Regions from separate parts of the Cellulomonas sp. S1-8 genome, predicted to be linked through region 2. Evidence: predicted binding sites of a transcription regulator. Region 2 holds the regulator's gene; the other holds the start of a gene.

Region 1 (16,059 bases), 420 kb from region 2:
GGCGGTCCGGTGCAACGGTGCACCGTCGCCGCGGTCGGCGGCGGTGCGGGTGGTGCGGGTCGTGCGGTGCGGCCCGTCGTCGTCGTCGGTGTGCGTCGGCGCGATGACCGGGGTACAGGGTAGGCGACGAAGGCGGTGCGATCCACCACCGCGCCGCCCGTGGGACGGACGGCGCCGCCGGACCGGGCCGCCGCGAGGGGCGACCCGGCCCGTGCGGGCGGGGTCAGGCGACCGTGTGCGCCTGGTACCGGACGATCTTCGCGAACTCCTCGGGGTCGAGGCTGGCCCCGCCGACGAGCGCGCCGTCCACGTCGGGCTTGGCCATGATCGAGGCCACGTTCGACGACTTGACCGAACCGCCGTACAGCACGCGCACGGCGTCGGCCGTCGCCTGGTCGTACAGCTCGGCGATCCGCACGCGGATCGCCTCGCACAGCTCCTGGGCGTCCTCCGGCGTGGCCGTCTCGCCCGTGCCGATGGCCCAGACGGGCTCGTACGCGACCACGAGGCCCGCCACCTGCGCGGCGGACAGGCCCGCGAGCGCGCCGTCGAGCTGCGCCAGGGTGTGTGCGACGTGCTCGCCGGCCTTGCGGACCTCGAGGGGCTCGCCGACGCACAGGATCGGGACGAGGCCCGCACCCAGCGCGGAGATGACCTTGGCGTTGACGACCGCGTCGTCCTCGTGGTGGAGCTGGCGGCGCTCCGAGTGACCCACGGCGACGTACGTGACGCCGAGCTTGGAGAGGAACAGCGGGGAGATCTCGCCGGTGTAGGCGCCGGACTGGTGCGCGGACACGTCCTGCGCGCCGTAGACGATCTCGAGCTTGTCGGCGTCGACGAGCGTCTGGACGCTGCGCAGGTCGGTGAACGGCGGCAGCACGCAGACCTCGACGGCCGCGTAGTCGTGCCGGCCGTCCTTGAGGGTCCACGCGAGCTTCTGCACGGTGTGCGTCGCCTGGTGGTGGTCCAGGTTCATCTTCCAGTTGCCCGCCATGAGCGGGGTGCGGGTGCCTGCCACAGGTCAGCCCTCCAGGATCGCGATGCCGGGGAGGGTCTTGCCCTCGAGGAACTCCAGCGACGCGCCGCCGCCGGTGGAGATGTGGCCGAAGTCGGCCTCGTCGAAGCCGAGGGTGCGCACGGCCGCGGCCGAGTCGCCCCCGCCGACGATCGTGAAGCCGCCGGCGTGGCCGGCGTCGACCAGCGCCTGGGCGACGGCACGCGTGCCCGCCGCGAACGCCTCGAACTCGAACACCCCGGCGGGACCGTTCCAGACCACGGTCTTCGCGTCGACGATCTTCGAGGCGAACAGCTCGGCGCTGCGCGGGCCGATGTCCAGACCGATCTGGTCGGCGGGGATCGCGTCGGCGTCGACGACCGTCGCCGGGGCGTCGGCCTTGAACTCGGGGGCGACGACGATGTCGACGGGCAGGACGATCTCCACGCCCTTCTCCAGCGCCGTGGCGAGGTAGCCCTTCACCGTCTCGAGCTGGTCCTCCTCGAGCAGGCTCTTGCCCACCGCGTGGCCCTGGGCCGCGAGGAACGTGAACAGCATGCCGCCGCCGATGAGGAGCCGGTCGGCCTTGCTCAGCAGGTTCTCGATGACGCCGAGCTTGTCCGAGACCTTCGAGCCGCCGAGGACGACGACGTACGGACGGGCCGGGTCGTCGGTCGCCTTGCGCAGGGACTCGACCTCCTTGAGCACCAGCTGGCCCACCGCGTGCGGCACGCGCTGCGCGACGTCGTACACCGACGCCTGCTTGCGGTGCACGACGCCGAAGCCGTCGGAGACGTACGCGTCGACGAGCGCCGCGAGCTCGTCGGCGAGGGCGCCGCGCTCCGCCTCGTCCTTGGACGTCTCACGCGCGTCGAACCGGACGTTCTCGAGGAGCGCGACCTGACCGTCCTCGAGCCCAGCGACGGTGGCCTGCGCCGAGGCGCCGACGACGTCGTCCGCGAGGGCGACGTCCTGACCGAGCAGCTCGCCGAGGCGGGCCGCGACGGGCGCGAGCGAGTACTTGGCCTCCGGCGCACCCTTGGGGCGTCCGAGGTGAGCGACCACGACGACGCGGGCGCCCTTCGCGACGAGGGCCTGCAGCGTCGGCAGTGCGGCGCGGATGCGGCCGTCGTCGGTGATGGTCGTGCCGTCGAGCGGCACGTTGAAGTCGGAGCGGACGAGCACGCGCTTGCCGCGCAGGTCGCCCAGGTCGTCGATCGTCTTCATGGTCTCCTACCTACCTGCCGCCGGCGTGGGCCGGTGGCCTCGGGCTCCCCCGCCAACCGGGGGCACGGTGTGGGGGCGTCGGACCCCGGACACGGCTGCGTCCGCGTGCGCCGGGCCGGGTGGCCTGGGCGCACGCGGACGCATGACTACCTGGCGTGCGTGACGGACGTCAGAGACGCGCGCCGACGTACTCGGTGAGCTTGACGAGGCTCGAGCTGTAGCCCCACTCGTTGTCGTACCAGGCGATGATCTTGACGAGGTCACCGCTCACCTTGGTGAGCTTGGCGTCGAAGATGCTCTGGTGCGGGTTGGTGACGATGTCCGAGGACACGATCTCGTCCTCGGTGTACTCCAGCGTGCCCTTGAGCGGGCCCTCGGCAGCGGCCTTGACCGCGGCGTTGACCTCCTCGACCGTGACCTCGCGCGAGGCGGTGAAGGTCAGGTCGGTGGCCGAGCCGGTGATGGTCGGCACGCGGAGCGCGAAGCCGTCCAGCTTGCCCTTGAGCTCAGGCAGCACGAGCGCCACGGCCTTGGCCGCACCGGTCGTCGTGGGGACGATGTTCTGCGCGGCCGCGCGGGCGCGACGCAGGTCCTTGTGGGGACCGTCCTGCAGGTTCTGGTCACCGGTGTAGGCGTGGATCGTGGTCATGAGACCGCGCTCGATGCCGATGGCGTCGTTGAGCGCCTTGGCCACCGGGGCCAGGCAGTTCGTCGTGCAGGACGCGTTCGAGATGATGTGCTGCGTCGCCGGGTCGTACGACTCGTGGTTGACGCCGACGACGAACGTGCCGTCCTCGTTCTTGGCCGGGGCCGAGATGATGACCTTCTTGGCGCCGGCGTCGATGTGCGCCTTCGCCTTGGTCGCGTCGGTGAAGAAGCCCGTGGACTCGATGACGATGTCCGCACCGAGCGCGGCCCAGGGCAGGTCTGCCGGGTTGCGCTCGGCGAGCGCCCGGATCTTCTTGCCGTCGACGATGATGTTCTCGTCGTCGTAGTCCACGCTCAGGGGGAAGCGGCCCAGGACCGTGTCGTACTTGAGCAGGTGGGCCAGGGTGTGGTTGTCCGTCAGGTCGTTGACGCCGACGATCTCGATGTCGGCCCCCGAGGCCACGATGGCGCGGTAGAAGTTCCGCCCGATGCGGCCGAAGCCGTTGATGCCGACCTTGATGGTCACTTGCCCTCCTCGGCACGCGCCGATCAAAGCCGGCGCACACAGTTGGTGTTCGGTCACGCACGCCGCTGTGCGTTCCGACTGCCACGAGGCGCACCGGCCCGGGCCGTGCCCAGCGCGTTGCGACGTCGTTGCGATCGGATGACCCGAGCCTATACCCGGAGGTGCACGCGTCGCCCAAGACGAAGGTCCGTCCCCGGGGGCGTTCGCATGCTGGACGATCCGCCGGTCCGCGCGGGTCCGCAGCGCCCTCGCGCCCGGCGGTGGACGCGTGCCTAGAGGTCGAGCAGGTCCGGGCTGAGCCCCGCCTCGGTGTCCGGGATCCCCAGGTCGGCCGCCCGCCGGTCCGCCGTCGCGAGCAGGCGCCGGATGCGACCCGCGACCGCGTCCTTCGTCAGCGGCGGGTCGGCCAGCTTGCCGAGCTCCTCGAGCGACGCCTCCTTGTGGGCGAGCCGCAGCTCGCCGGCCTGCCGCAGGTGCTCCGGCAGGTCGTCGCCGAGGATCTCGAACGCCCGGTCGACGCGCGCACCCGCCGCGACCGCGGCACGGGCCGAGCGCCGCAGGTTCGCGTCGTCGAAGTTCGCCAGCCGGTTCGCCGTGCCGCGCACCTCACGGCGCACGCGCCGCTCCTCCCACACGAGCATCGTGTCGTGCGCGCCCAGGCGCGTGAGCATGACGCCGATCGCGTCGCCGTCGCGGATGACCACGCGGTCGACGCCGCGCACGTCGCGCGCCTTGGCGGAGACGCCCAGGCGGCGTGCGGCGCCGACCAGAGCGAGCGCCGCCTCCGGGCCGGGACAGGTCACCTCGAGCGCCGACGAGCGTCCGGGCTCGGTCAGCGAGCCGTGCGCGAGGAACGCGCCACGCCACGCCGCCTCCGCCTCGCCGACACCCGCCGAGACGACCTGCGGCGGCAGCCCGCGGACCGGTCGACCGCGGTTGTCGAGCAGACCCGTCTGGCGCGCCAGCGACTCGCCGTCCTTGACGACCCGCACGACGTACCGGCTGCCGCGGCGCAGCCCGCCGCCGGAGACGACGATGATGTCGCTCTCGTGGCCGTAGACCTCGGCGATCGACTGCCGCAGACGTCGCGCGGCGATCCCCGTGTCCAGCTCGGCCTCGATGACGATCCGCCCGGAGATGATGTGCAGTCCGCCGGCGAACCGCAGGGTCGCCGAGATCTCCGCCTTCCGGCAGGACGTCTTGTCCACCTTCAGCCGGGCGAGCTCGTCCTTCACCTGTGCCGTCAGCGCCATGGCGTCATCCTGCCACTGACGCCCGGGTGGTCGAGACCGTCCCGTGACCCGTCACCCGACGGGGGCACGGCCAGGACGTCACCGGCCGGTGCGCGTCCCGACGTCCCCCAGGTAGTCCTCGACGACGTCCCGGAGGGCCGCCGCCAGGCGCAACGGGTCGTGCACGGCGCTCTGGTCGCCGCGACGGACCTGGCGCACCAGCAGGCGGCTGCCCGTCGCGCTGCACAGGTCGGCGAGCTCGCCGACGTCGTCGACGGCCGCCGGGTCCGCGATGACCGCGTGCACGGGCAGCTCGGGCGCGTGGGCCAGCAGCACCGCGAGGTGGTCGGTCGTGCGCATGCCCGCGGTCTCGTCGTCGGGCGACAGGTTGAGCATCACGACGATCCGCGCCGAGGTCTCCAGCAGCGCGGTGCGCAGCTGGGGCACCAGCAGGTGCGGCAGCACCGAGGAGTACCAGGAGCCCGGACCCAGCACGACCCAGTCGGCCTCGAGCACCGCCGCGACGGCCTGCGGGCACGCCGGCGGGTCGACCGGGTGCAGCCGCAGCTGCTCGATCCGGTGCGGCGTCACGGCGACCTCCGTCTGGCCGCGCACCACCTCCCGCACACCGGCCACGGTCACGACGTCCGCCTCGATGCGCAACGGCACCGACGCCATGGGCAGCACCCTGCCGCGGGCGCCCAGCAGGCGTCCCACCAGGTCCAGGCCCTCGACGGTGTCGCCCAGCAGCTCCCAGAGCGCCACGATGAGCAGGTTGCCCACGGAGTGCCGGTCCAGCGGCCCGTCGGTGTCGAAGCGGTGCTGCAGCAGGTCCCGCCAGGTGCGACCCCACTCGGAGTCGTCGCACAGGGCCGACAGCGCCATCCGCAGGTCGCCGGGCGGCAGCACGCCCATCTCCTCGCGCAGCCGGCCGGACGAGCCGCCGTCGTCCGCGACCGTGACCACCGCGGTGATGCGATCGGTCATGAGCCGCAGCGCCGACAGCGACGCCGACAGGCCGTGGCCCCCGCCCAGCGCGACCACGGCGGGCCGCGTGGGGTCGCCGAAGCGGCTCACCGGCGCCGCGCTCACTCCTTGCCCAGGTCCCGCGCCGTGACCTGGACCCGGTGCCCGCGCTCGCGCAGCCGCGCACCGACGGCCTCGCTGATGGCCACCGAACGGTGCTTGCCACCCGTGCAGCCCACCGCGATCGTCGCGTAGCGCTTCTCCTCGTGCAGGTAGCCGTCGAGGACCGGCTCGAGGGCGTCGACGTAGCGGTCGACGAACGTCCGCGCCCCCGGCAGGCCGAGCACGTAGTCGCGGACGGGCGCGTCCCGGCCCGACAGGTGCCGCAGCTCGGTGATCCAGTACGGATTGGACAGGAACCGCACGTCTGCGACGTGGTCGGCGTCGAGCGGGATCCCGTACTTGAAGCCGAAGGACACCACCGACAGGTGCAGGACGTCGTCGTGCGGCTCGGCCACGCCGGCCCGCACCACGCGGGCCAGGTCGTGGACGTTGAGCTCGGAGGTGTCGATCACCATGTCGGCCCGCTCCCGCAGGTCCGACAGCAACGACCGCTCGTGCCCGATGCCGTCGAGGATCCGCCCGTCGCCCTGCAGCGGGTGCGGGCGACGCACCTGCTCGAAGCGGCGGACCAGGACCTCGTCGGAGGCGTCGAGGAACAGCACGCGCAGCTCGATGCCGCTGCCCTGCAGGTGGTCGAGCACCCCCGTCAGGGCGGCGAAGTACTCGCGGCCCCGCACGTCGATGACGGCGGCGAGCCGGCGTGCGCCGGTCCCCACGGGTCCGCTGGTGAGCATGCCCACCAGGTGGGTGAGCATCTGGGCCGGCAGGTTGTCGACGACGTACCACCCCAGGTCCTCGAGGACCGCGGCGGTCCGGGTCCGGCCGGCTCCGGACATGCCGGTGATGACCAGCACCTGGGGCTGCTCGAGGACGGGGGCCTCGGCAGCGGCCTCGAGGGCGGGGATACCCGCCGGGACGGTGATCGGCGAGGGCTCGCTCATGGGACCACCTTGCCAGGCTCGTCCGCGGACGGCGCCGCGAACCCGCCGGACACCGGGGTCGCGCCGCCCGGCGCCGGGACTGCGAGCGCTGCGACGACCGCCTCCGCCGTCCGGGCGCCCATCCCGGGCACCGTCGCGATCTCGTCGGCCGACGCGGCCCGCAGGCGCTTCACCGAGCCGAAGTGGCGCAGCAGCGCGGCCTTGCGCGCCGGACCCAGACCCGGCACGTCGTCGAGCACCGACACCGTCATCCCCTTGCTGCGCCGCTGACGGTGCGCGGTGATCGCGAACCGGTGGGCCTCGTCGCGCACGCGCTGCAGCAGGTAGAGGCCCTCGGAGGCGCGCCGCAGGATGACCGGGTACTCCTCCCCCGGCAACCAGACCTCCTCGAGCCGCTTGGCGAGCCCGCACAGCGCGACGTCGTCGATGCCGAGCTCGGCGAGCGCGGCGGCCGCGGCGGCGACCTGGGGCGGGCCGCCGTCGACGACGACGAGGTTGGGCGGGTAGGCGAACCTCGTCGGCTTGCCCGTCCGCTCGTCGATCGGGCCGCTGCGCGGTGCGTCCTCGTCGCCGTCGTCGAGCTCCAGGTCGCGGGCGTCCGCGCGCTCCGCCAGGTAGCGCCGGAACCGTCGCGTGATGACCTCGTGCATCGCGGCGGTGTCGTCGCGCGCACCCTGGCCCTCGGGGCCGCGCACGGTGAACAGGCGGTACTCGCTCTTGCGCGCCAGACCGTCCTCGAAGACCACCATCGACGCGGACTGGAACGTGCCCTGGTTGTGCGACACGTCGTAGCACTCGATGCGCAGCGGCGCCGTCGGCAGGTCCAGCGCCTCCTGGATCTCGCGCAGCGCCATGCTGCGGCTCGTGAGGTCGCCGGCACGCCGGGTGCGGTGCAGCGCGAGCGCGTGCTCGGCGTTGCGCAGCACGGTGGCGGCCAGCTCGCGCTTGTCGCCGCGCTGCGGCACCCGGACCTGCACGCGGCTGCCCCGCAGCCCGCTGAGCCACACCTGGACCTGCTCGACGTCCGTGGGCAGCACCGGGACCAGCACCTCGCGCGGCACGGACGCCGTCGCGGCCTCGGGGTCCTCGCTGCCGTACACCTGCTGCAGGAGGTGCTCGACGAGTGCGGCGTCGTCGAGGTCCTCGACCTTCTCGACCACCCACCCCCGCTGCCCGCGGATCCGACCGTCGCGGACATGGAACACCTGGACCGCTGCCTCGAGCTCGTCGCCCGCGAGCGCGAAGACGTCGGCATCGGTGCCGTCGGACAGCACGACGGCGTTGCGCTCGGTCGCCTTCTCCAGGGTCGCGATGTCGTCGCGCAGCCGCGCGGCCCGCTCGTAGTCCTGCTCGGCCGCGGCGTCCTTCATCGCGCGCGTGAGCCGACGCGTGAAGCGTGCGGTGTCCCCGGCCATGAAGTCGCAGAAGTCCTGCGCGAGCTGGTGGTGCTCGTCCACGCCGATGCGGCCCACGCACGGCGCCGAGCACTTGTCGATGTAGCCCAGCAGGCACGGCCGGCCCTGCTGCCGCGCGCGCCGGAACACCCCGGCGGAGCACGTCCGCACGGGGAAGACCCGCAGCAGCAGGTCGACGGTCTCGCGGATCGCCCACGCGTGGGCGTACGGGCCGAAGTACCGGGTGCCGCGGCGCTTGGCGCCGCGCATGACCTGCACCCGCGGGACCTCGTCGGCCATCGTCACCGCCAGGTACGGGTAGGACTTGTCGTCCCGGTACTTGACGTTGAAGCGGGGGTCGAACTCTTTGATCCAGGTGTACTCGAGCGCGAGCGCCTCGACCTCGGTGCCGACGACGGTCCACTGCACGGAGGCCGCGGTCGTCACCATCGTCTGCGTGCGCGGGTGCAGCCCGCCGATGTCCTGGAAGTAGCTGTTCAGCCGGTTGCGCAGGCTCTTGGCCTTGCCGACGTAGACGACGCGACCGTGCTCGTCGCAGAACCGGTAGACGCCGGGGGCGTCCGGGATCTCACCGGGCGCCGGTCGGTACGTCGCGGGGTCGGCCATGCGTCCGAGCCTAGGTCCGGGGACCGACAGCCGGGCGCGCACGCGACCCGGCCGCGGCGCGCGCGCCTGCAGGTGTGACCGGCGCCACTAGGGTCGGTGCATGGCACAGCTCCTGCACCAGTACTCGGTGGACCTCGCCTGGACGGGCGCCGGCGACTCCGGGACGACGACGTACACCTCGTACGGGCGTGATCACACCCTCACCTCGGGGGCCAAGCCGCCGCTGGCCGGGACGTCGGACCCGGGCTTCCGCGGCGACCCGGACCGGTGGGCGCCGGAGGACCTGCTCGTCGGCTCCCTGTCGCAGTGCCACATGCTGTGGTTCCTGCACCTGGCCGCCGCCGCCGGGGTCGTCGTCGTCGGGTACGCCGACGCCGCATCGGGGACGATGCGGATCGAGGCGGCGGGGCAGGGACAGTTCACGGACGTCGTCCTGCGTCCCCGCGTGACCGTGCGGACCGTCGCCCTCGCCGACGGGACACCCGTGGACGACGCACTCCTGGCCGGGCTGCACCACCGCGCGCACGAGCACTGCTTCATCGCGCGGTCGGTGAACTTCCCGGTGCGCGTCGAGCCGGCACCGGTGCTGCGCGACCAGACCGGGGTCTGACCCGGCAGTCAGGCGGGCACCGCGGCGCGCTCGGGAGCGAGCGCCTCGGCGAGGAAGCGGCCCGTGTGGCTCTGGGGCACCGTCGCGACGTGCTCGGGGGTGCCCTCCGCGACGACCGTGCCACCGCCCGACCCGCCCTCCGGGCCCATGTCGACGACCCAGTCGGCGTTCTTGATGACGTCGAGGTTGTGCTCGATCACCAGCACGGTGTTGCCCTTGTCGACCAGCGACTGCAGGACGCCGAGGAGCTTGCGGATGTCCTCGAAGTGCAGGCCCGTGGTCGGCTCGTCGAGCACGTAGGCCGTCCGCCCGGTCGAGCGTCGCTGCAGCTCGGCTGCGAGCTTGACGCGCTGCGCCTCGCCGCCGGACAGCGTCGGCGCGGGCTGCCCGAGCCGCACGTACCCCAGGCCGACGTCCGCGAGCGTGCGCAGGTGCCGGGCGATCGCGGGGACGGCGGCGAAGAACTCCGCGGCCTCCTCGATCGGCATCGCCAGCACGTCGGCGACCGTCTTGCCCTTGAAGTGCACCTCGAGCGTCTCGCGGTTGTACCGCGCGCCGTGGCACACCTCGCACGGGACGTAGACGTCCGGGAGGAAGTTCATCTCGATCTTCAGCGTGCCGTCGCCCGAGCACGCCTCGCAGCGCCCGCCCTTGACGTTGAAGGAGAAGCGCCCCGGCGTGTAGCCGCGCACCTTGGCCTCCGTGGTCTCCGCGAACAGCTTGCGGACGTGGTCCCACACGCCGGTGTACGTCGCGGGGTTGGACCTTGGCGTCCGGCCGATCGGGCCCTGGTCGACGTGCACGACCTTGTCGAGCTGGTCGAGGCCGGTGACGCGCCGGTGCCGGCCGGCGACCTGACGGGCGCCGTTGAGCTCGTTCGCCATCACCGTGTAGAGGATCGAGTTGACCAGCGTCGACTTGCCGGACCCCGACACGCCCGTGACGGCCGTGAGCACGCCGAGCGGGAACGACACGTCGATGCCCTGCAGGTTGTTCTCGCGCGCGCCGACGACCGTGACCTGGCGGGACTTGTCGACGGGCCGACGCTGCGCCGGCATGGGGATCGTGCGACGGCCCGACAGGTACGCCCCGGTCACCGACTCGGTCGAGGCCAGCAGCCCGGCGAGGTCGCCCGAGTGCACGACCCGACCCCCGTGCTCGCCCGCGCCCGGGCCGATGTCGACGATCCAGTCCGCCATCCGGATGGTGTCCTCGTCGTGCTCGACGACGATGAGCGTGTTGCCCAGGTCGCGCAGGCGGGTCAGGGTGTCGATCAGCCGGCGGTTGTCGCGCTGGTGCAGGCCGATCGACGGCTCGTCGAGCACGTACAGCACCCCGACGAGCCCCGACCCGATCTGCGTCGCGAGGCGGATCCGCTGGGCCTCCCCGCCGGACAGCGTCGCGGCGGGTCGCATCAGCGACAGGTAGTCGAGGCCGACGTCGAGCAGGAAGCCCAGGCGCGCCTGGATCTCCTTGACCACCTGAGCGGCGATCGCACGCTCGCGCTCACCGAGCTCGAGCTGGTCGATGAACGCGCGTGCCTCGTCGATCGGCAGGTCGCAGACCTCGGCGATGGACCGGCCGCCCACCTTGACGGCCAGCACCTCGGGCTTGAGTCGCGCACCCTGGCAGACCGGGCACGGCACCTCGCGCATGAACGCCTCGTACTTCTCCTTGCTCCACTCCGAGTCCGTCTCGGTGTGCCGCCGGTGGAGGAACGTCATGACGCCCTCGAACCCGGTCGAGTACTGGCGCTCGCGCCCCCACCGGTTCTTGTAGCGGACCCGCACCTCGTGGTCCTGCCCGTGCAGCACCGCGTCGCGTGCCCGCTGCGGCAGCGCCCGCCAGGGCGTGTCCATGGCGAAGCCGAGGTCGCCCGCGAGCGCCGTCAGGACGCGCTGGAAGTACTCCGACGACGTCTGCGCCCACGGGGCGATCGCGCCCTGCGCGAGCGAGAGCTCGTCGTCGGGGACCACGAGCTCGGGGTCCACCTCGAGGCGCGAGCCGATGCCGGTGCACTCGGGGCACGCACCGTAGGGGGCGTTGAACGAGAACGTGCGCGGCTCGATCTCGTCGAGCGTCAGGACGTGGTCGTTGGGGCAGGCGCGGTTCTCCGAGAAGCGGCGTTCGCGCTGCGGGTCGTCGGTCTCCGCGTCGACGAGCTCGACGACGAGCAGCCCGCCCGCGAGCCCGAGGGCGGTCTCGACGGAGTCTGTGAGCCGGCGCTGCACGCCCTCGCGCGAGACGAGGCGGTCGACGACGACCTCGATGTCGTGCTTGAGCTTCTTCTCCAGCGTCGGCGGCGTCGCGAGCTGCACGACCTCACCGTCGACGCGGGCGCGCGAGAAGCCCTTGGCCTGCAGCTCGCGGAACAGGTCGGCGTACTCCCCCTTGCGGCCGCGCACGACCGGTGCGAGCACCTGGTAGCGGGTGCCCTCGGGCAGCTCGAGGAGCCGGTCGACGATCTGCTGCGGGGTCTGCGCGGTCACACGCTCGCCGCACACCGGGCAGTGCTGCGTGCCGGCCCGCGCGAACAGGAGGCGCAGGTAGTCGTAGACCTCGGTGATCGTGCCGACCGTGGACCGCGGGTTGCGGTTGGTCGACTTCTGGTCGATCGACACGGCGGGCGACAGGCCCTCGATGAAGTCGACGTCCGGCTTGTCCATCTGGCCGAGGAACTGCCGCGCGTACGCCGAGAGCGACTCGACGTAGCGGCGCTGACCCTCGGCGAAGATCGTGTCGAACGCCAGGGACGACTTGCCGGAGCCGGACAGACCGGTGAACGCGATGAGGGCGTCACGGGGCAGGTCGACGTCGACGTTGCGGAGGTTGTGCTCCCGGGCGCCGCGGACCACGAGTCGGTCGGACAGAGGTGAGGTCACAGCCGACGAGTCTACGTGCGGCCACCGACAATCGCACACGTGTTCGACGTGACGCGCGTCGCTGCCCGTCGTCACTCGTCGTCGCCCCGTGGTGGAGCCGCCGGCGGGCGGCGTCACCGCGCCCGGGCCATGCTGGGGGCGATGAATGCGCCCCCTGCCCTCCCGCCCGACGTCCCTGCCACCCCCGACACCCCCACCGCAGGCCCCGCGGCACCCCCGGGCCTGCTCGGCTGCCAGGTCCCGATCGAGGACTATGCCGTCCTCGGGGACGGGCACACGGCCGCGCTGGTGTCCCGGCACGGCTCGGTCGACTGGATGTGCCTGCCCCGGTTCGACTCCGACGCGTGCTTCGCCGCGCTGCTGGGCACCCCCGAGCACGGCCGCTGGCTGCTGACGGTGCGCGACCCCACCGAGGTGACCCGCCGGTACCGCGGGGACTCGTTCGTCCTCGAGACCACCTACCGCACGCAGCGTGGCACCGCGGTGGCGACGGAGGCGATGCCGCTGCGCGACGGCCGCGCGGACCTCGTGCGGCGACTGGAGTGCACGGAGGGCGAGGTGGAGGTCGAGCACGAGTGGGTGGTGCGCTTCGGGTACGGCGCGATCGTGCCGTGGGTCCGCTACGAGACGGACCCCGAGGGGTCCGACACGATCCGCGCGATCGCCGGCCCGGACTCGCTCGTCCTGCGCGGTGACCGCCTGCCGAGCGGGGACGGCCACCGGCACCGCGACCGCTTCACGTTGCGGGCCGGTCAGAGCGTCGAGCTCGCGCTGACGTGGGTGCGCTCCTGGGAGCCTGTCCCGCCGCGCCTGACCGTGCCCGACCGGCTCGACGCGACGGCGATCGCGTGGGGCCTGTGGGCCCGCGACTGCGTCTACGACGGTCCGTACCGGGAGGCCGTCGTCCGCTCGCTGCTCGTCCTGCGCCTGCTCACCGACGTGACGACCGGCGGCATCGTCGCCGCCCCGACGACGTCGCTGCCCGAGACCTTCGGCGGCGAGCGCAACTGGGACTACCGGTACTGCTGGCTGCGGGACGCCGCGCTCACGCTGGAGGCGCTGCTCGAGCAGGGCTTCCGCGACGAGGCGACGCAGTGGCGGGACTGGCTCGAGCGTGCCGTCGCGGGCGACCCCAAGGACCTGCAGATCATGTACCGCATCGACGGCGGGCGACGCCTGCCCGAGTCCCACCTCGACCACCTGCCCGGGTACGCGGGCTCGCGGCCCGTGCGCCTCGGCAACGGGGCGGTCGACCAGGTCCAGCACGACGTGCTGGGCGAGGTGATGTCGGCGCTGGCGATGGCGCGCGACGCGGGGCTGCACGAGACGGCGGGCTCGTGGTCGTTGCAACGCCTGCTCGTCGACGACCTGGCCGAGTCCTGGCGGGAGCCGGACCGTGGGATCTGGGAGGTGCGCGGGGAACCGCGGCACTTCACGCACTCGAAGGTCATGGCCTGGGCCGCCCTCGACCGCGCGATCGACGCCGTCGAGCGGTACGGCATGACCGGCCCGGTGGACCGCTGGCGCCGGGTGCGCGCGGAGATCCGGGACCACGTCTTCGAGCACGGCTGGTCCGAGGAGCTCGGGACGTTCGTGCAGCACGACGGGGCGCGCCACACCGATGCCTCGCTGCTGCAGCTCGTGCAGGTCGGGTTCGTGCCGGCGGACGGGCGCCACGCCCGCGGCACGCTCGCGGCCATCCGTGCGGAGCTGGAGGTCGCACCCGGTCTGCTGCTGCGGTACCGGACCGATCGCACGGACGACGGCCTGGCAGGCGAGGAGGCACCGTTCCTCGCCTGCTCGTTCTGGCTCGCCGACGCGCTCGCGCGGCAGGGGGACGTCGACGGCGCGACGCAGGTGCTCGACACCCTGGTCCCGCTGGCCAACGACGTCGGCATGCTCGCCGAGCAGTACGACCCGCACGCGCGACGCATGGTGGGGAACGTGCCGCAGGCGCTGTCGCACCTCGCACTCGTGCGCGCCGTGCACAGCCACGACCTGGCGGTGCAGCGCGCCGCCGCGGCGAGCGGCACCCAGCCCCTGGACTCCGGCAGGATGACCCCGTGAGCATCTTCGCCGTCCGCTACAGCTACGACGAGCGGGCCGAGGTCCGCGACACGTTCCGCCCCGAGCACCGGGCCTGGCTCGCCGGTCAGGTGGAGGCGGGCGTGCTGCTCGGCTCGGGACCCTTCGCCGGCGGCGAGCCCGGGGCGCTGCTCGTCCTGCGCGCGGCCGACGAGGACGGCGTGCGTGCCCTGCTCGCCCAGGACCCGTTCGCCCGCGAAGGGCTCGTCGCCCGGACCGAGGTGCGCGCGTGGGACCTGGTCCTCGGCCCCTGGTCGACGACGGTCTGACCGGCCGGGCCGGACGCGGTCCGTCGCCGGCTCAGCGCGTCGGCGCGGCTGCTAGTGCGTCGGCGCGGCGCCGCGTGACGTGCGCGCCAGGCTCGCGACCGTCGCCACCCCCAGCGCGCCCGCGATGACGGCGAGCGACACCCACGTGGGCACCTCAGGCGCCCAGGCGACCGGCTCGCCGCCGTTGAGGAAGCCGAGCGAGTTGGTCGCGAGCGCCTCGAGGACGAGCTTGCCGCCGATGAACGCCAGGATCGCGGCCAGGCCGTACGGCAGGTAGACCAGCCGGTCGAGCAGCCCGCCGAGCAGGAAGTAGAGCTGCCGGAGCCCCATCAGTGCGAAGACGTTCGCCGTGAAGACGATGAACGGGTCGTGCGTGAGGCCGAAGATCGCGGGGATCGAGTCGAACGCGAACAGCACGTCGGTGGTGCCGATCGCGACGAAGACGACGACGAGGGGCGTGAACACCCGGCGCCCGTCGTGCACGGTGCGGACGTTGCCCCCGTCGTACGTCGGGGACATGGGCAGCACACGACGCACCGCGCGCACGAGCGCGTTCTCCTCGTACGCCTCGTCGGCGCCACCCACCCCCTCGCGGACGAGCCGCACGGCCGTCCACACCAGGAATGCCCCGAACACGTAGAACACCCAGGTGTAGCGCTCGATGATCGCGGCGCCCGCGAGGATGAAGCCGCCGCGCAGCACGAGCGCGAGGATGATCCCCACCATCAGCACGCGCTGCTGCTGCTCCCGCGGCACCGCGAAGCTCGACATGATGAGCAGGAAGACGAAGAGGTTGTCGACCGACAGGCTGTACTCGGTCAGCCACCCCGCGACGAACTCCCCCGCCGGTGCGGGACCGCCCACGACCGCCAGCAGGCCGGCGAACGCGAGCGCGAGCCCCACGTAGGCGAGCACCCACGTAACGCTCTCCCGCACCGACGGGACGTGCGGACGGCGGCGCACGATCGCCAGGTCGAGCAGCAGGATCGCCACGACGGCGACGAACGAGGCCGCCTGGAACGCGACCGGGAGCTCGTGCGTCACGGTCGGCGGTCGCCCACCCCGGGCTCGCCGTCCGGGTCAGCGGCCAGGCCCAGGGACGCCGCGCGGGCCTCCTCGAGCGCGCTCGCCGCCTCGTCCTTGCGGGTGCGGCGCAGCGACAGGATCGTCGTCACGGCGAGCGTGCCGACGATGACGCCGAGGGAGAGCCACGTGCCGATCTCGGGGATGGCGGTGACGTGCTCACCACCGTTGATGAAGCCCACCTCGTTGGTGTGCAGCGCGTGGATGAGCAGCTTGATGCCGATGAAGCCGAGGATGACGCCCAGGCCGTAGGACAGGTACACGAGCTTGTCGAGCAGGCCGTCGATGAGGAAGAACAGCTGGCGCAGGCCGAGCAGCGAGAACGCGTTGGCCGTGAACACCAGGTAGGTCTCCTGGGTGAGCCCGAAGATCGCCGGGATCGAGTCGACCGCGAAGATGATGTCGGCCGTGCCGATCGCGATCATGACGATGAGCATCGGGGTGATGAACCG
Region 2 (16,059 bases):
ATGTCGAACTCCACGCGCTGACCCTCGTCGAGCGAGCGGTAGCCCTGCGTCGCGATGGCCGAGTAGTGGACGAAGACGTCGGCGCCGCCGTCGTCCTGGGCGATGAACCCGAAGCCCTTCTCGGCGTTGAACCACTTGACCGCGCCCTGTGCCATGTCCCGCATCCTTCTGTCCCACCGGTGACCACCGCGGGCACGCTGCCCGCGATGCGCCGCAGTGCCTCACGTCCTGCACCGGGTGGTCCGGTCCCGATGCTCCGGGACCTGACGTCCTTCACGCCGGCAGCCCCGTGGGGCTGCCTGCCGCGGACCGGTCGATCGTCCGTATGCCACTGCAACGGCTGCATCCTTGCACGGCGATGTGGCATGCGCCACGAAACCCGGACGTTCGTCCCGCTCGCCTCGACAACGATCAGGTCACGGCACTGCCACGCGCGGCACGTCAGCCGGTCGCGTCGCCGCCCTCGCTCTGCTCGGCGAGGAACTGCTCGAGCTCGGCGCCGATCTCGTCGGCCGTCGGCAGGTCGCTCGCCTGGGCCAGCAGGCTCGTCCGACCGACGCTGCGCGTGAAGGCGTCGTACTGCTCCTCGAGGGCCTGCACCACGGCGGCGACGTCCGACGAGCCCTCGACCTGCCGGTCGACCTCGTGCAGGACGTCGGCGGCGGCCGGCTCCAGCGCCGCCAGACCCAGGTCCAGCCCCGTCGCGCGCTCGACGTGCCGCAGGCCCGCCAGACCCGCCGCCGGGAAGGGCGCCTGCGCGAGGTAGTGCGGCACGTGCACGGCGAAGCCCATCGCGTCGTGGCCGGACTCCCCCAGCCGCAGCTCCAGCAGCGCCGACGCGCTGCCCGGCACCTGGACGGTGCCGAAGAAGGACGTGTGGTCGATCACCAGGTCGTCGCGCGTCGCGTGGGCCGTCACGGAGACCGGGCGCGTGTGCGGGACCCCCATGGGGATGCCGTGCATGCCGACGACGAGCGGGACCTCGAAGCGCTCGACGACCTGCTGCACCGCCGCGACCCACCGCTCCCACTGCGTGTCCGGCTCCACGCCGTGCAGCAGCAGGTAGGGCACGCCGTGGGCGTCGGCGAGCAGGTCGACGACGAGCTCGGGGGCGTCGTAGTGCGTCCAGCCCGAGTCGAACGTCATGGCCGGCCGGCGCGACCGGTAGTCGACGAGCTGGTCGACGTCGAACGTCACCAGACGCTCGCTCGGACCGGCGCCGACGAGGTGGTCCACCGCGACCTGCCCGGCGTGCCCGGCGTCGACGAACCCCCGGACCGCGTGCACCAGCACAGGTCCGGCGCCGCGCACCGCTGCCGCGTCGACGCGCTCGGCCACGTCGGCGTCGACGTCGTAGATGTCCCGGGGGTCCAACATGCGCGCTCCACTCGCCTCTCGTCGTGCCGTCGAGCGGTACAACGCGGCGCCGGTGCCGTCTCTTCCCGGCGGGACGCCCCCTCAGCGGCCGGGCAGCCGCACGACCTCGACGAAGAACTCGTCGATCTGGCGGACGACGTCGATGAACCGGTCGAAGTCGACGGGCTTGGTGACGTACGCGTTGGCGTGCAGGGAGTAGCTGCGCACGACGTCCTCCTCGGCCTCGGACGTCGTGAGGACCACGACCGGGATGGCGCGCATCCGCTCGTCCGACTTCATGGCCTCGAGCACCTCGCGCCCGTCCATGCGCGGCAGGTTGAGGTCCAGGAGCACGAGGTCCGGCGTCGGGGCGTCGGCGTGCTCGCCCTCCTTGCGCAGGAACTGCAGGGCGCTGACGCCGTCGGCGACGACCGACAGCCGGTTGCGCACCTTGTTGTGCTCGAACGCCTCGCGCGTCATCAGGACGTCGCCCGGGTCGTCCTCGACCAGCAGCACGTCGATCACCTTCTGCTCCGGCACGTCAGCTCCGTCCGTCGTCCCCGTCACCGGGGGTCTCGTCCCCGTCACCGGGGATGTCGTCCGCGTCGGGGGTCGGGACCCCGTCGGCGCTCGTCTCGTGCCCGTCGTCGGGCGCCTGCTCGGGGGGGGCGGGGAGCGTCCAGCGGATGCTGGTGCCGTCCCCGTCGGTCTCCGGGATCCAGATGCGACCGCCGTGGTACTCGACGATCTTCTTGCACAGCGAGAGCCCGATCCCCGTGCCCTCGTACGCGTCCTTGGCATGCAGACGCTGGAAGATCACGAACACGCGCTCCACGTACTGCGGGTCGATGCCGATCCCGTTGTCCCGGCACTCGAGCTCCCAGGAGTCTGCCACCCGGCGCGCGCTCACGTGCACCCGCGGGGGACGGTCGGGGTCCCGGAACTTCACGGCGTTGCCGATGAGGTTCTGGAACAGCTGCACGAGCAGCGGCTCCTCGCCCTGCACCACCGGCAGGTCGTCGTGCGTGACGACCGCGCCCGCGTCCTCGATGCGCTCCGAGAGCTGATCCTGCGCGACCGCGAGCGCGGCAGCCAGGTCCACGTCGACGACGTCACCGGCCACCCGGCCGACGCGCGAGAAGCCCAACAGGTCCTGGATGAGGCGCTGCATGCGCTTCGCGCCGTCGACCGCGAACTCGATGTACTGGTCGGCCCGCTCGTCGAGCTGGCCCCCGTACCGCTTCTGCAGCAGCTGCGTGAAGCTCGCGACCTTGCGCAGCGGCTCCTGCAGGTCGTGCGACGCGACGTACGCAAACTGCTCGAGGTCGCGGTTCGAGCGGCGCAGCTCCTCCGCCTGCTCGGTCAGCCGCTGGTGCGCCTCGCTGATCTCCTCGCGCGACGTCCGCAGCTCGGCCAGCTGCGTCACCAGGCCGAGCCGCATGCGCTCGACGTCGGCCGCGAGCTCCTCGAGCTCCCCCGGGCCGTCGACCCGCACGACGTGGCTCAGGTCTCCCTGGCTGACGGCCCGGCTGGCCTGCCCGAGCGCCGTCACCGGCACCAGCACCCAGCGGCGCAGCGCGAACCACAGCGCGACCCCGGTCGCGACGGCGGCGAGGACGAGGACGAGGACGAGGCCCCCGGTCGCCGACGTCCACCCGGCGAGCTCGTCGACCGCCACGGCGCGTTCGGCCCGCAGCTGGCTGACGTAGGCCTCGACGGCGGTCCGCGCCTCGTCGAACAGCACGCGACCGGACTCGACGTCCTCGGCGGTCACCGCCTGGCCGCCCTCGGCCCGCACCAGCGCGATCGTCGGCTCCGCGAACCCGGCGTGCCACCGCTCGGCCGCCGCGGCCGCCGCTCGCGCCTTCGCCACCAGGACCGCGTCGGGTGCGGTCTCCTCGAGCTCGTCGGCGAGGACGGAGAACGTGGAGTCGGCCGACCGTGACCGGTCGTACGGCTCGAGCGTGACCTCGTCCCCCGTCAACGCGAAGCCGCGGACGGCGGTCTCGGCGTCGACGAGGTGCACGTAGGCGGCGTCGGCACGGGTGACCGCGTCGAAGTAGACCTCGGTGACCTCGTACTGCGCCGTCAGCGCCCGCGACAGCACGAAGCCGGCGACGACCAGCACGACGCCCACGAGCGCGCCGGCGGTCGTCAGGAGCACCGTGAGGCGCCGGCGCAGCGTCATGGCGCCCGACCGTCGCGCGGTCGGCGCCAGGAGGCTCACGCCCCCCACCCGATGAGCACCACGGCCGCGTCGTCGACGAGGTCCCCGCCGTGACGCACGCGCACGGCGGACAGCATCCGCCCCAGCAGCGGGTCCTCCTCCGGGGTGATCGACCCGTCGGTCTGCGCGGTGCCCAGCATCGTGCTGTCGGCCACGTCGAGCAGGCCGGCCTTGCCGAGGCGCTGCGCGCCGTCGCCCACGGTCGCCTCCAGCAGGCCGTCCGTGTAGAGCAGGATGCGCCAGGACGCCCCGAGGTCGAGGCGCTGCGCCGGCCAGCCGCCCCCGACGGGGATGCCCAGGGCGCGGCCCCGGCAGTCGGACGGCAGCAGCGCGGACGGGGGCCCGACGCGCACCGGCACCGGGTGCCCGGCGAGGTAGAGGTCGGCGGTGCGACGGTCCGGGTGCACGGCGAGCATCGACGCGGTCGTGAAGACCTCCGGGCGGGCACGCTCCGCGACGAGCACGCGCTCGAGCAGCCCCAGGACGTCGTCGGCGGGGATGTCCGCGAGGACGAGCGTGCGCCAGGCCGTGCGCAGCGTGGCGCCCAGGGCGGCCTCGTCGGGCCCGTGACCGCACACGTCGCCGACCATCGCGAGCAGCGTCCCGTCCGGCCGCTCGACGACGTCGTAGAAGTCACCGCCCAGCAGCCCGTCGCGACCCGCGCGGTACCCGACGCGCACCTCGATGCGCTCGTCGGCGACGACCGGCGTGGGCAGCAGCGCCCGCTCGAGCCGGGTGGTCTCCGCCGCGCGCACGAGGCTGCGGTACAGGGCCTTGCCCGTGTCCTCCAGCCGGCGGCGCTGCACGGCGTACCGCACGGCCCGGGCCAGCAGGTCGGCGTCGACGTCGCCCTTGACGAGGAAGTCCTGGGCACCTGCCGCGACCGCCTCGACGCCCGCGTCGGTGTCAGTCAGGCCGGTGAGCACGACGACCGGCGGCGCACCGGCGGCGAGCACGCGCTGCAGCGCCCCCAGGCCCATCGCGTCGGGCAGGCCGAGGTCGAGCAGGACGCAGTCGGCGTCGAGGTGCAGCAGCGCGTCGTCCACCGTGCGCACCCAGACGGTCTCGTGCGCGAGCCCGCCGTCCGCCAGGTGCTCGCGGACGAGCAGCGCGTCACCCTCGTCGTCCTCCACCACGAGGATCCGCAGGGGCGCGTCCTCGTCGCCGGGTGCGCCGGAGTGCACGACCGTCTCGCGGGCCGTCGATCCGTGCACTGGCGTCCTTCCGTCGGTGTGGGAGGCACTGTAGGCCAGGTCGGTCGCGCGCTGCGCCCCGACGCCCGGACGGGTGAGTGCGCCGCGACGGTGCGCCGCACCCGGGTCGTCAGCGGATAATGGACGGCCGCCCGCGAGGGCGGCGGCGCCCCGAGGTCGGACGGGTGCGCGCCGACCGGGCGCCGGGCCCGGCGTGACGGGGGTGTGCGGGTGGCAGCGGACAGCGAGCTGACCGGCGAGCAGCAGGTCGTCGACGGGCTCTACGCGCGCCTCGACGAGCTGCGCGCGCAGTCCCGCCGGCGTCTCACGGCGGTGCGGCGCGCCGGGCCGTCCGGCTCACCGCAGAACCGGTCCGAGCGCGACGCGTTCGCCACGCTGTACGAGGACCGGGTCGCCCAGCTGGAGGCCGTCGAGGACCGCCTGGCGTTCGGTCGCCTCGACCTGCGCGACGGTGAGCGGCGCTACATCGGCCGCATCGGCCTGACGGACGAGGAGCAGACCCCCCTGCTGACGGACTGGCGCGCGCCTGCCGCCCAGGCGTTCTACCGGGCCACCGCCGCGCACCCCGACGGCGTCGTGCGCCGCCGCCACCTGGTGACCGCCGGACGACGCGTGACGGGCCTGGAGGACGACGTCCTGGACCTCGGCGCGCTCGAGGCGGCCGGGGTGGACCCGGCCTCCCTCGCCGGCGTCTCCGGCGAGGGGGCGCTGCTGGCCGCGCTCGGGGCCGCCCGCACGGGCCGGATGGGCGACATCGTCGCGACCATCCAGTCGGAGCAGGACGCCGTCATCCGGTCCCCGCTCATCGGCGCGCTGGTCGTGCAGGGCGGGCCGGGCACGGGCAAGACCGCGGTCGCGCTGCACCGTGCCGCCTACCTGCTGTACGCGCACCGGCGCCTGCTGGAGCGCTCGGGCGTGCTGCTCGTGGGCCCGTCGCGCACGTTCCTGCGCTACATCGACCAGGTGCTGCCGTCCCTGGGCGAGACGGGTGTCGTGACCGCGACGGTCGCCGACCTGTACCCCGGGGTCGAGGCCCGCGGGATCGAGACCGACGAGGTCGCCCGGATCAAGGGCCGGGCCGTGATGGCCCGCGTCGTCGCGCGCGCCGTGCGGCAGCGCCAGCGGGTGCCCGCGCAGGCCACCCGGGTGCGGGTCGACGGGCGCACGGTCGTGGTCCGCCCGCAGGACGTCGCCGCGGCCATCGGGCGCGCCCGGCGTCTGCACCGCCCGCACAACCAGGCGCGCGTGACGTTCGTCCGCGACATGCTCGGGCGCCTCGCGGAGCAGTACGTCCAGCAGCTGGGCTGGGACGTGCCGCCGGAGGACCGCGCCGAGATCGTCGAGGACCTGCGCACGACCCGCGAGATCCGGATCGCGCTGAACCTGGCCTGGATGCCGCTGACGCCGCAGGGGCTGCTCACCGACCTGTGGACACGGCCGCACCGGCTGGAGGCGGCGGCGCCGGAGCTGACGGCGCAGGAGCGCGCGCTGCTCGCGCGGCCCGCCGACGCCCCCTGGACGCCGGCCGACGTCCCGCTGCTCGACGAGGCGGCGGAGCTGCTCGGCGAGGACGACCAGGCCGCGCAGGCGCAGGCACGCGCGGACGCCGAGCGGCACGCCTCCGAGGTCGAGTACGCACGCCAGGTGCTGAGCAGCACCGGTGCGGGCGACCTCGTGTCGGCGGAGGCGCTGGCCGAGCGGTTCGCGAGCAGCGGGCCGTCGTTGACCACCGCGGAGCGCGCCGCGGCCGACCGGTCGTGGACGTACGGGCACGTCGTCGTCGACGAGGCGCAGGAGCTGACGCCGATGGCGTGGCGGACGCTGCTGCGCCGGGTGCCGACACGCTCGCTGACGATCGTGGGCGACGTCGCCCAGACCTCCGCCGCCGGCGGGGCGCACGACTGGGCGGCCATGCTCGACCCGCTGCTGCGCGGCTCGTGGCGGCTCGCCGAGCTCACGGTGAACTACCGCACGCCCGCGGTCGTCGCGCAGGCGGCGCGGCGCGTCGCCCTCGCCGCCCGGCTGCCCGTCAGCCCGCAGACGTCGGCCCGGGACGTCCCCGACGCGCTCACCCACGAGCACGTGGTCGACGACGCGCTGCTCGCCGTCGCGGCGGCGGACGCCGCCGAGAAGCTGGTCGGCGACGTCCAGGACGCCGCGGGGGGCGGTCGGGTCGCGGTGGTCGCGACGCGCGACCGCGCCGCGCAGGTGCGGGCGGCGCTGGAGGCGACGGGCCGCACCGTGCCGACGGGCGACGCGGTGGACCTGCACGCCCCGCTCGTCGTGCTCACCCCGGGGCAGGCCAAGGGCCTGGAGTTCGACGTCGTGGTCCTCGTGGAGCCGGCGCAGGTCCTCGCGGCCTCGGCCGGCGACCTGTACGTCGCGATGACACGACCGACGCACCGCCTGCACGTGCTGCACGCCGCTGACCTGCCCGAAGGCTTCTCCGACCCTGCATGAGCCCGGCCGCGCAGGCGCTTCGACGCACTGTCATGCATTCACGTCACAACGTCATGGCAAACGTTTAGCACGATTGACGGCGCGTCGCCGACGCCCGCATGGTCCTGCCCTGCCCCGAGTGTTCACCGCCTGTTCACCGGGGCGTCACCGCAGCACAGGGGGACCACCAGGGGGACACACCGTATGGACCAGCTCGTGCTCATCGGCGCCGACCTCGCGGCCATCGGCCTGCTGACGTGGACGTACTTCCGCCGCCACCGTCGACGCGACCTCGTCGTCGCCTTCCTGGGCGTCAACGTCGGCGTCCTCGCCGTCGCCTCGACCCTCGGGTCCGCCTCGATCGGTGCGGGCCTCGGGCTCGGCCTGTTCGGGGTCCTGTCGATCATCCGCCTGCGGTCCACGGAGATCGACCAGCGCGAGGTCGCGTACTACTTCGCGGCGCTCGCCCTGGGCATCCTGGGAGCGCTTCCGGGGCCGACGCTGTGGCACTCGGGCGCGTTCATGGCGCTCCTGCTGGTGGCGGTGCTCCTCGGTGACCACCCGCGCGTCATGCGCCGCCACCAGCGGCAGGAGCTCGTCCTCGACGGCGCGGTGCTCGACCAGGTGGCGCTCGTCGCCCGGCTCGAGGGCCTGCTGGGCGCCCGGGTGCACCAGGTCGCCGTCCAGCGCGTCGACCTCGTCAACGACACGACCTGGGTCGACGTGCGCTACGAGACCGTGCCCCCGACGCGCCGCCGCGGCCACGCGCAGACCGGGCGCACGGGAGAACGCGCGACGGCGACGGGTGTGGGCTCGTGACGACCGACGTGGACCTGCTGGAGTCCCCGGTCGCGGGTCTCGTGCCCGTCGGGCTCGACGAGCTCGTGGAACGCGCCGGCCTGCTCACCCGCGTCGACCGCAAGTACCTGGTGCCGGTCGCGGACGTGCACGCCCTGCTCCGGCGCCTCCCCCCGGACTCGCAGGTGCTCGAGATCGGGTCACGACGGCTGTTCGACTACGAGTCCGTGTACTTCGACACCCCGGACCTGCTCGCGTACCACCTCGCGGCACGGCGGCGGCGGCGGCGCTTCAAGGTGCGCACGCGCACGTACGTCGACTCCGCGCAGTGCTGGATCGAGGTCAAGACGCGCGGTGCACGCGGCACGACGGTGAAGGACCGCGTCCCCCACCTGCTCGACGACCGCGGCACCGTGGGAGGCGCGCTGCCGTTCGTCACCGCGACGCTCGCGGCGCACGGCATCCCCGGCGCCGCCGAGATGCGCTGGGTCCCGACGCTGGTGACCCGGTACCGCCGCGCCACCGTCCTGCTGCCGGACACGGACAGCCGGCTCACCGTCGACGTCGACCTGACCTGGCGCGACGGTCACGAAGCGCTCGCGCTGGACCGCCTGGCGGTCGTCGAGACGAAGACCGGGTCGACCGCGTCGGCCGCCGACCGGCTCCTGTGGGCGCACGGCCACCGACCCCTGCGCATCTCGAAGTACGCGACGGGCCTGGCGGCGCTGCAACCGACGCTGCCCGCCACCCGGTGGCAGCGCACGCTGCGCCGCCACCTCCTGCCGCACAGCGTGGCCGCCGTCGAGGCGTACGCGCACGGCTGACCGAGCACCGCCACCGAAGGAGACGACGATGTCACGACGGACGACCCGCACGCTCGCGGCGGGGGCGCTGGCCTGCGCGCTCGCGGTGCCCCTGCTCGCGCCGACCGCCGCGACGGCCGCACCGGCACCCAGCGCCGCGGTCGCGGCCGCCACGGACTCCGGGCTCACCGGCGACGTGACCTTCTCCGCCCCCGGGCAGGCGTTCCGCGGGACCCTGCAGGTCACCCTCGGCACGTCCGTGGCCGGCGCCCAGGTCAGGTACACCACGGACGGCTCGGCACCGACGGCGTCCTCCCCCGTGGCGTCCGGCCCGCTGAGCCTGACCCGCAGCACCGAGGTGCGCGCGCAGGCCTACGTCGGCGGCGCCGCCAGCGGGGAGCCCGGGTCCGCGCAGTACGTCGCGACGTCCGTGACGACGAGCCACGACCTCCCCGTGCTGCTGCTCGACTCGTTCGGCAAGGGCGCCGTCGGCGACGACTACCACGCGGCGGCCATCGTCGAGCTGCAGCCGCAGGGCGGCGCGACGACCCTGACGGCCGAGCCGGCGCTCGTCACCCGCGCGGGGTACCGGCTGCGCGGCCAGTCGAGCCGCATGTTCGACAAGAAGCCCTACCGGCTCGAGCTCTGGGACAACGAGGGCGGGGACAACGACCTGCCGTTCTTCGGCATGCCGGCGGAGTCCGACTGGGTCCTGCGGGGGCCCTTCGCCGACAAGTCGCTCGTCCGCGAGGCCCTGGTCTACGACCTGGGGCGCGCGATGGGCCTGCACACGCCGCGGTACCGACTCGTCGAGGTGTACGTCAACGACGACGCGCAGCCGGTGGCGGCGAACGACTACCGCGGCGTCTACATGCTCGAGGAGACCATCAAGAACCAGAAGGACCGCCTCGACCTCAAGAAGCTCAACCCCGAGGACGTCACGTCTCCCCGGGTCGAGGGCGGGTACATCATCAAGTTCGAGTGGCTGGCGGCCGAGCAGCCGCTGATCCCCTGCCGGGGCTCGTCCACGTGCTGGTCCGACCTCGAGGTCCACGACCCGGACGACCTGGCACCCGCACAGCTCGACTACATCGCGAGCTACGTCGGACGTGTCAACGACGCCCTCCACTCGCCGGACCGCGCGAACCCGACGACCGGCTACCCGTCGCTCATCGACGTCGACTCGTTCGTCGACCTCGTGATCGTCAACGAGCTCAGCCGCGACATGGACGCCTACTACCGCAGCCAGTACTTCTACAAGGACCGCGGCGGGCTGCTGACCGCGGGGCCGCTGTGGGACTTCGACCTCACGTTCGGCGTCGGCGGGTACTTCCAGAACGACCAGGTCTCGGGCTGGCAGTACCAGCAGTCCCGGCAGTCGCCGGCTCCGACCGACTGGTTCACCGTGCTCATGAACGACCCGGCGTTCGTCAACCGCGTCAAGGTGCGGTGGCAGGACCTGCGCCGCGGCCCGCTCGCCGACGCATCGCTGCGCACCACGGTCACGACCCTGACGACCCCGCTCTCCGGTGCGGCCGCACGCAACTTCCAGCGCTGGCCCAACCTGACGACGCGCACCATCGGACCGTTCATCACCCCGACGAACGCGACGTGGAGCGGTCAGGTCGGCCACCTGCAGGACTGGATGCTGCGCCGCGCCGCGTGGCTCGACACGACGGCGGCGTGGGGCGGGCCGACGACCCCCGTGCCGACGCCCAGCGCCACGCCCACGCCCACCGCGTCCCCCACGCCCACGGCGTCCCCCACGCCCACCCCGACGCCGAGCGTCACGCCCACGCCGACCGCCACGCCCAGCGTCACGCCGACGCCCAGCGCCACGCCGACGCCGACTCCCACGGGCAACCCGGGACAGGCGTGCACCGCGGCCTTCCGGGCCGTGTCGACCTGGCCCGGCGGGTTCCAGGGCGAGGTCACCGTGACGGCGGGGGCGTCCGCCCTCTCCGGGTGGGTCGTGTCCCTGGGCCTGCCGACGGGCGTGAGCATCAACCAGGCGTGGAGCGCCACGGTCAGCGGGAGCGGCTCGGCGGTGACCGCGCGCAACGCCGCCTGGAACGGATCCCTCGGCGCCGGCGCCAGCACGACCTTCGGGTTCATCGGGTCGTCGGCCGGGACGCCGGGGACCCCGACGCTCGGCTGCGCTGCCGGCTGATCCCGCCGGTCCACGGGGCCGTCCGGACCGCGACGCGCGGCTCGGACGGCCCCGTCCCGTCCCTCGGGACGGCTTTGGTCCACCGGGCGGGACGGGAGCACCATGGGGCGTGCCCACCGCCCTGCTCCTCGAGAACCTGCACCCCCACGCCCGGACGATCCTCGAGACCGCCGGCTACGACGTCGTGACGCGCACCGGCGCGCTCGACGAGTCCGAGCTGGTCGAGGCGCTCGCCGGGGTCCAGGTGCTGGGGATCCGCTCCAAGACGACCGTGCCCGCTGACGTGCTCGACGCCGCCGGCGACCTGGAGGTCATCGGCGCGTTCTGCATCGGGACCAACCAGGTCGACCTGCACGCCGCCGCCAGCCGTGGCATCGCCGTGTTCAACGCGCCGTTCTCCAACACCCGCTCGGTCGTCGAGATCGCCATCGCCGAGATCATCTCCCTGACGCGCCGGCTGACGGTGTTCGACCAGGAGATGCACGCGGGCGTGTGGAACAAGTCGGCCACGGGCGCCCACGAGGTGCGCGGCCGCACGCTCGGCATCATCGGCTACGGCAACATCGGGACGCAGCTGTCGGTCCTGGCCGAGAACCTGGGCATGTCGGTCGTGTTCTACGACTCCTCCGAGAAGCTGGCGCTGGGCAACGCGCGCCGCATGAGCACGCTGGACGAGCTGCTGGAGACCGCGGACATCGTCACCCTGCACGTGGACGGCCGCGCCGGGAACGCCGGCATGTTCGGTGCGAAGCAGATCGCCCGGATGCGGCCCGGCTCGATCTTCCTCAACCTGTCGCGCGGGTTCGTCGTCGACTACGCCGCGCTGCGGGACGCGGTGCTGTCCGGCCAGGTCGCGGGCGCCGCCGTCGACGTCTTCCCCGTGGAGCCCAAGCGCAAGGGCGACCCGTTCGAGTCCGAGCTGCGCGGGCTGCCGAACGTCATCCTCACGCCCCACACCGGCGGCTCGACCGAGGAGGCGCAGGAGGCGATCGGCCAGTTCGTCGCGAACAAGGTGCGCGACTACCTGGCGACCGGGTCGACCAACCTGTCGGTCAACCTGCCGAACCTGGCCCTGGCCCAGCGTCCCGACGCCCACCGCATCGCCTACCTGCACCGCAACGTGCCCGGCGTGCTGGCGACGATCAACGCCACCCTCGCGGAGCACGGCGTCAACATCGAGGGCCAGCTCCTCGCGACGCGCGGCGAGCTGGGCTACGTCGTCACCGACGTCTCGGCCCAGGTCGACGCGGCGGTCGTCGACGTCCTCGCCGGGCGTCCCGAGTCGCTGCGCCTGCGCCTGCTCGACTAGGACGCCGGACGCACGCGCGGGGCCGGGCAGCGCTGCTGCCCGGCCCCGCGTGCGTGCTCCCTGCTCGTGCCTGTCAGGCCGAGCCCGACTTGCGCTGGAACCGGCGCTGGGTCGGCCCCGCCGTCTCCGCACCGTGGACCGCACCGGTGTTGCGGCTGCCGTCTGCCGTGGGGTGCGCCTGTGCCTTCTTGCGCTCGAGCGCGGCCCGGAACTTCTCCTTGGCCTCGTCGCTCACCGCCGACGGCTGGTCGTCCTGCGTCATGTGATCGTCCTCCGCTCGCCCGACGTGGTCGCCGAGCCCCACCAGCGTGGTCGACGCGGGCCGCGAAAGCCAGCCCATAGCCTCCCGGGCGCGTCGGGCAGGCGTCAGGGCGCCGGGGCGGGTGCCGCGTCGGGACCGCCCGCGGCGCCCTCGCCGTCGGCGTGTCCGGCGCGCAGCCCGGAGATCGCGCTCTCGAAGTCCTCGAGCGAGTCGAACGCCTGGTAGACGCTCGCGAAGCGGAGGTAGGCCACCTCGTCGAGCTCGCGCAGCGGACCCAGGATCGCCAGGCCGATCTCGTAGGCGTCGATCTCGGCCGAGCCGGCGGTGCGCAGGCTCTCCTCGACCTTCTGCGCCAGGAGCGCCAGGTCGTCCTCGCTCACCGGACGCCCCTGGCAGGCCTTGCGGACGCCGTTGGCGATCTTCTCGCGGCTGAACGGCTCGGTGGCCCCGGACCGCTTGACGACCGACAGGCTCGCGGTCTCGACGGTGGTGAACCTCCGCTGGCAGCTCGGGCACTGGCGCCGGCGCCGGATCGAGGAGCCGTCGTCGGAGGTGCGCGAGTCGACGACGCGGGAGTCGGGATGCCGGCAGAAGGGACAGTGCACAGCGGACCTCTCGGCATGCCTGGGATGGCGCCCTCGGCAGCGGCGCCGCCCGGACGCACGTGACGCTAGGCCTCCACGCGCGTCGCCGCAACAACGCGTCGCCGCTCGCTCACGCCGCGGGCACGACGATCGTCTGACCCGCCTGCAACCCGCCCGACGGCAGCTCGTTGAGCGCGATGAGCTGCAGCACGACGTCACGCACGTCCTCGTGCGGCGATGCGACGTCCGCCGCGATGCCCCACAGGGTGTCGCCGGGCGCCACGACCACCCGCTGCACCTGCGTCCCCGCTGCCGGACCGTCCGCCTGCGCAGCCGCGGCCGCGCCACCGGCGAGCACGAGCCCGAGGGCCCAGACGACCACCCGGCCACGGGCCGTCAGCCGCAAGGGCGCCTCCGATCGAGCGGGCTGCGGCGATGCCTCGCCGGAGCGCCCCGACCGGGGCCGCGGCGCCACGGTGCGTGCCGAACCGGCTCGTGCGGCACCGGGCATCGCCGGTGCGATCGCCATCGCGCTCATGTCGCGTCCCTCTCCTCGTCGTCGCCCGACCCTGCCCGACCTGGTGCTCGTCGGGACCGCGTCAGTCGAACGTGTGTTCGTCGAACGTCTGTACGATTTCTATCAGACGCCACCGACATCCGTCGAGACACGCTCGAACAGATGTTTGATCCGACCACCCTGCGCCCCTAGGGTGAGCCCTGCGACGAGTGCACCACCGACCACTGACATCGCACCGGCCACGCCGTCCGCGGCGCACCGGTGCTCGACGCGTGACATCGGCCTGACCAGGCCGGACGTCCGCGTCGGAGCCCTCCCGGGGGTGTGGGCGGCAGGGGGACCGTCGTGCGCGGGCCCCGCAGCGGGGCCGGTGCCGGACCGACAGCAGGAGGCGCAGTGGACGTGCACGACGGCTCGACGACGCAGGCCCCCCGACGGCCCGCGCCCGCGCCGACCGCGCCCGTCGCGGTCGACGAGGTCCCGGGCGACGGGCTGACGACCCGCCAGCGGCTCATCCTGGAGACGGTCCGCGCGTCGGTCGAGCAGCGTGGCTACCCGCCGAGCATGCGGGAGATCGGCGACGCGGTCGGGCTCACGAGCCCGTCCAGCGTCAAGCACCAGCTCACCGCGCTCGAGCGCAAGGGCTACCTGCGCCGCGACCCCCACCGCCCCCGGGCGATCGAGGTCGTGCAGCCCGACGACGCCCGCACCGTCTCACCCTGGGCCGGCGGGCCCGCCGCGTCGTCGTTCGACCCGGACGCGCCCGAGCGCGACAGCGCCCCGACGCCGTCCTACGTGCCCGTCGTCGGCCGCATCGCCGCCGGTGGGCCCATCCTCGCCGACCAGGTCGTCGAGGACGTCTTCCCGCTCCCCCGGCAGCTCGTCGGCGAGGGCGAGCTCTTCCTGCTCAAGGTCGTCGGCGACTCGATGATCGACGCCGCCATCTGCGACGGCGACTGGGTGGTCGTGCGTCGCCAGCCGGTGGCGGAGAACGGTCAGATCGTCGCGGCGATGATCGACGGCGAGGCCACGGTCAAGACGCTCAAGCGCACCGACGGGCACGTGTGGCTCCTGCCCCACAACGCGGCGTACGCGCCCATCGACGGCGACGAGGCGACCGTGCTGGGTCGGGTCGTCAGCGTCCTGCGCAGCCTGTAGGCCGCAGGACGCCGACGACGTCGCCCGTCAGAAGCCGAAGCGGCGGGCGACCGAGCGCACCGCGTCCGCCGAGCGCCGCATGCCGGCGATCTCGTCGGACGACATCGGCACCTCCAGCCGCTCCAGCACGCCCGACGACCCGACGATCGAGGGCACGCTCAGGCACACGTCGGACATCCCGAGGTAGCCGTCGAGGAGCGAGGACACCGGCAGGATGCGCCGCTCGTCCTTGAGCACGGCCTCGATGATGCGCGACCCCGCCAGCGCGATCGCGTAGTTGGTCGCGCCCTTGCCCTCGATGATGCGGTACGCCGACTCGACGACCTCCCGGGCGATCGAGTCGCGCACCTCGCGCGTCAGCGCGCCGCTGCCCCCGGTCCCCTCCCACTCGAGCACCGGGACCGCACCGATCGTCGCCGAGCTCCACAGCGGCAGCTCGGTGTCCCCGTGCTCGCCCGCGATGTACGCGTGGACGTTCTGCACCGCGACGCCGGTGTGCCGCGCGATGAGGTACCGCAGGCGCGAGGAGTCCAGCACCGTGCCGGACCCGAACAGCTGGGACGGCGCGAGCCCGGAGATCTTCAGGGCGGCGTACGTGACGACGTCGACGGGATTCGTCACCATGACGTACACGGCGTTCGGCGCGACCTCGACGATGCCGGGCAGGACCTTGCGCACGAGCGAGATCGTCGCCTCGGCGAGGTCCACGCGCGACTGACCCGGCTTCTGCTTGGCACCCGCGGTGAACATCACGACGTCGCAGTCGGCCATGACCGACACGTCGTCGGAGCCGACCACCTCCGCCATCGACATGAACTGGATGCCGTGCGACAGGTCGAGCACCTCGGCGTCGACCTTGGCGCGGTTGACGTCGAGGAGCGCGACCGTGCGCGCGGCACCGCGCATCAGCGCGGCGTAGGCCATCGTCGACCCCACGGCGCCCGCCCCGACGATCCCCAGCTTCGACGTGCGGCGCGGTACGGAAGGCGTCGGGACGGCAGGCAGGCCGTCCCCCCCGGTGGCATCGACCATGGTCGTTTCCCCTCGTCACGGGCATGGACGTGCAGGCGCGGGAGCGCCTGCCCGGTCCGGCGCGCCCGCCCTGAGGCTAGTCCGAACCGGCGAGGCGGCGCAGCGCGGCCACCACGACGTCGCGGTCCGTGGTGCGCCACAGCGGCGGCATCGAGCGCTGCAGGTACTCGCCGTAGCGCGCAGTGGCCAG

Evidence for each region. The regulator LexA, encoded in region 2, represses DNA repair genes until DNA is damaged. The targets are predictions, from matches to a motif close to TCGAACANNTGTTCGA.
Region 1: the regulator LexA is predicted to act here: its motif matches at 12,202-12,217, upstream of uvrA (excinuclease ABC subunit UvrA).

What each region holds. Positions count from the first base shown of each region.
Region 1 is NZ_CP110806.1:2,320,119-2,336,177, forward strand. Features, by position in the region: gene tpiA (triose-phosphate isomerase) at 224-1,018, opposite strand; gene OKX07_RS10430 (phosphoglycerate kinase) at 1,022-2,221, opposite strand; gene gap (type I glyceraldehyde-3-phosphate dehydrogenase) at 2,391-3,395, opposite strand; gene whiA (DNA-binding protein WhiA) at 3,668-4,648, opposite strand; gene OKX07_RS10445 (gluconeogenesis factor YvcK family protein) at 4,727-5,704, opposite strand; gene rapZ (RNase adapter RapZ) at 5,716-6,657, opposite strand; gene uvrC (excinuclease ABC subunit UvrC) at 6,654-8,678, opposite strand; gene OKX07_RS10460 (OsmC family protein) at 8,779-9,288, shown strand; gene uvrA (excinuclease ABC subunit UvrA) at 9,297-12,158, opposite strand; gene OKX07_RS10470 (glycoside hydrolase family 15 protein) at 12,312-14,237, shown strand; gene OKX07_RS10475 (YciI family protein) at 14,234-14,524, shown strand; gene OKX07_RS10480 (TerC family protein) at 14,576-15,568, opposite strand; gene OKX07_RS10485 (TerC family protein) at 15,565-16,059, opposite strand, start outside.
Region 2 is NZ_CP110806.1:1,895,833-1,911,891, reverse strand. Features, by position in the region: gene OKX07_RS08515 (cold-shock protein) at 1-155, opposite strand, end outside; gene OKX07_RS08510 (proteasome assembly chaperone family protein) at 442-1,377, opposite strand; gene OKX07_RS08505 (response regulator) at 1,459-1,896, opposite strand; gene OKX07_RS08500 (sensor histidine kinase) at 1,898-3,583, opposite strand; gene OKX07_RS08495 (PP2C family protein-serine/threonine phosphatase) at 3,580-4,797, opposite strand; gene OKX07_RS08490 (HelD family protein) at 5,008-7,257, shown strand; gene OKX07_RS08485 (DUF4956 domain-containing protein) at 7,441-8,055, shown strand; gene OKX07_RS08480 (polyphosphate polymerase domain-containing protein) at 8,052-8,858, shown strand; gene OKX07_RS08475 (CotH kinase family protein) at 8,887-11,007, shown strand; gene serA (phosphoglycerate dehydrogenase) at 11,117-12,316, shown strand; gene OKX07_RS08465 (DUF5302 domain-containing protein) at 12,390-12,578, opposite strand; gene nrdR (transcriptional regulator NrdR) at 12,683-13,183, opposite strand; gene OKX07_RS08455 (LysM peptidoglycan-binding domain-containing protein) at 13,293-13,700, opposite strand; gene lexA (transcriptional repressor LexA) at 14,172-14,837, shown strand; gene OKX07_RS08445 (L-lactate dehydrogenase) at 14,865-15,869, opposite strand; gene OKX07_RS08440 (ATP-dependent DNA helicase) at 15,946-16,059, opposite strand, start outside.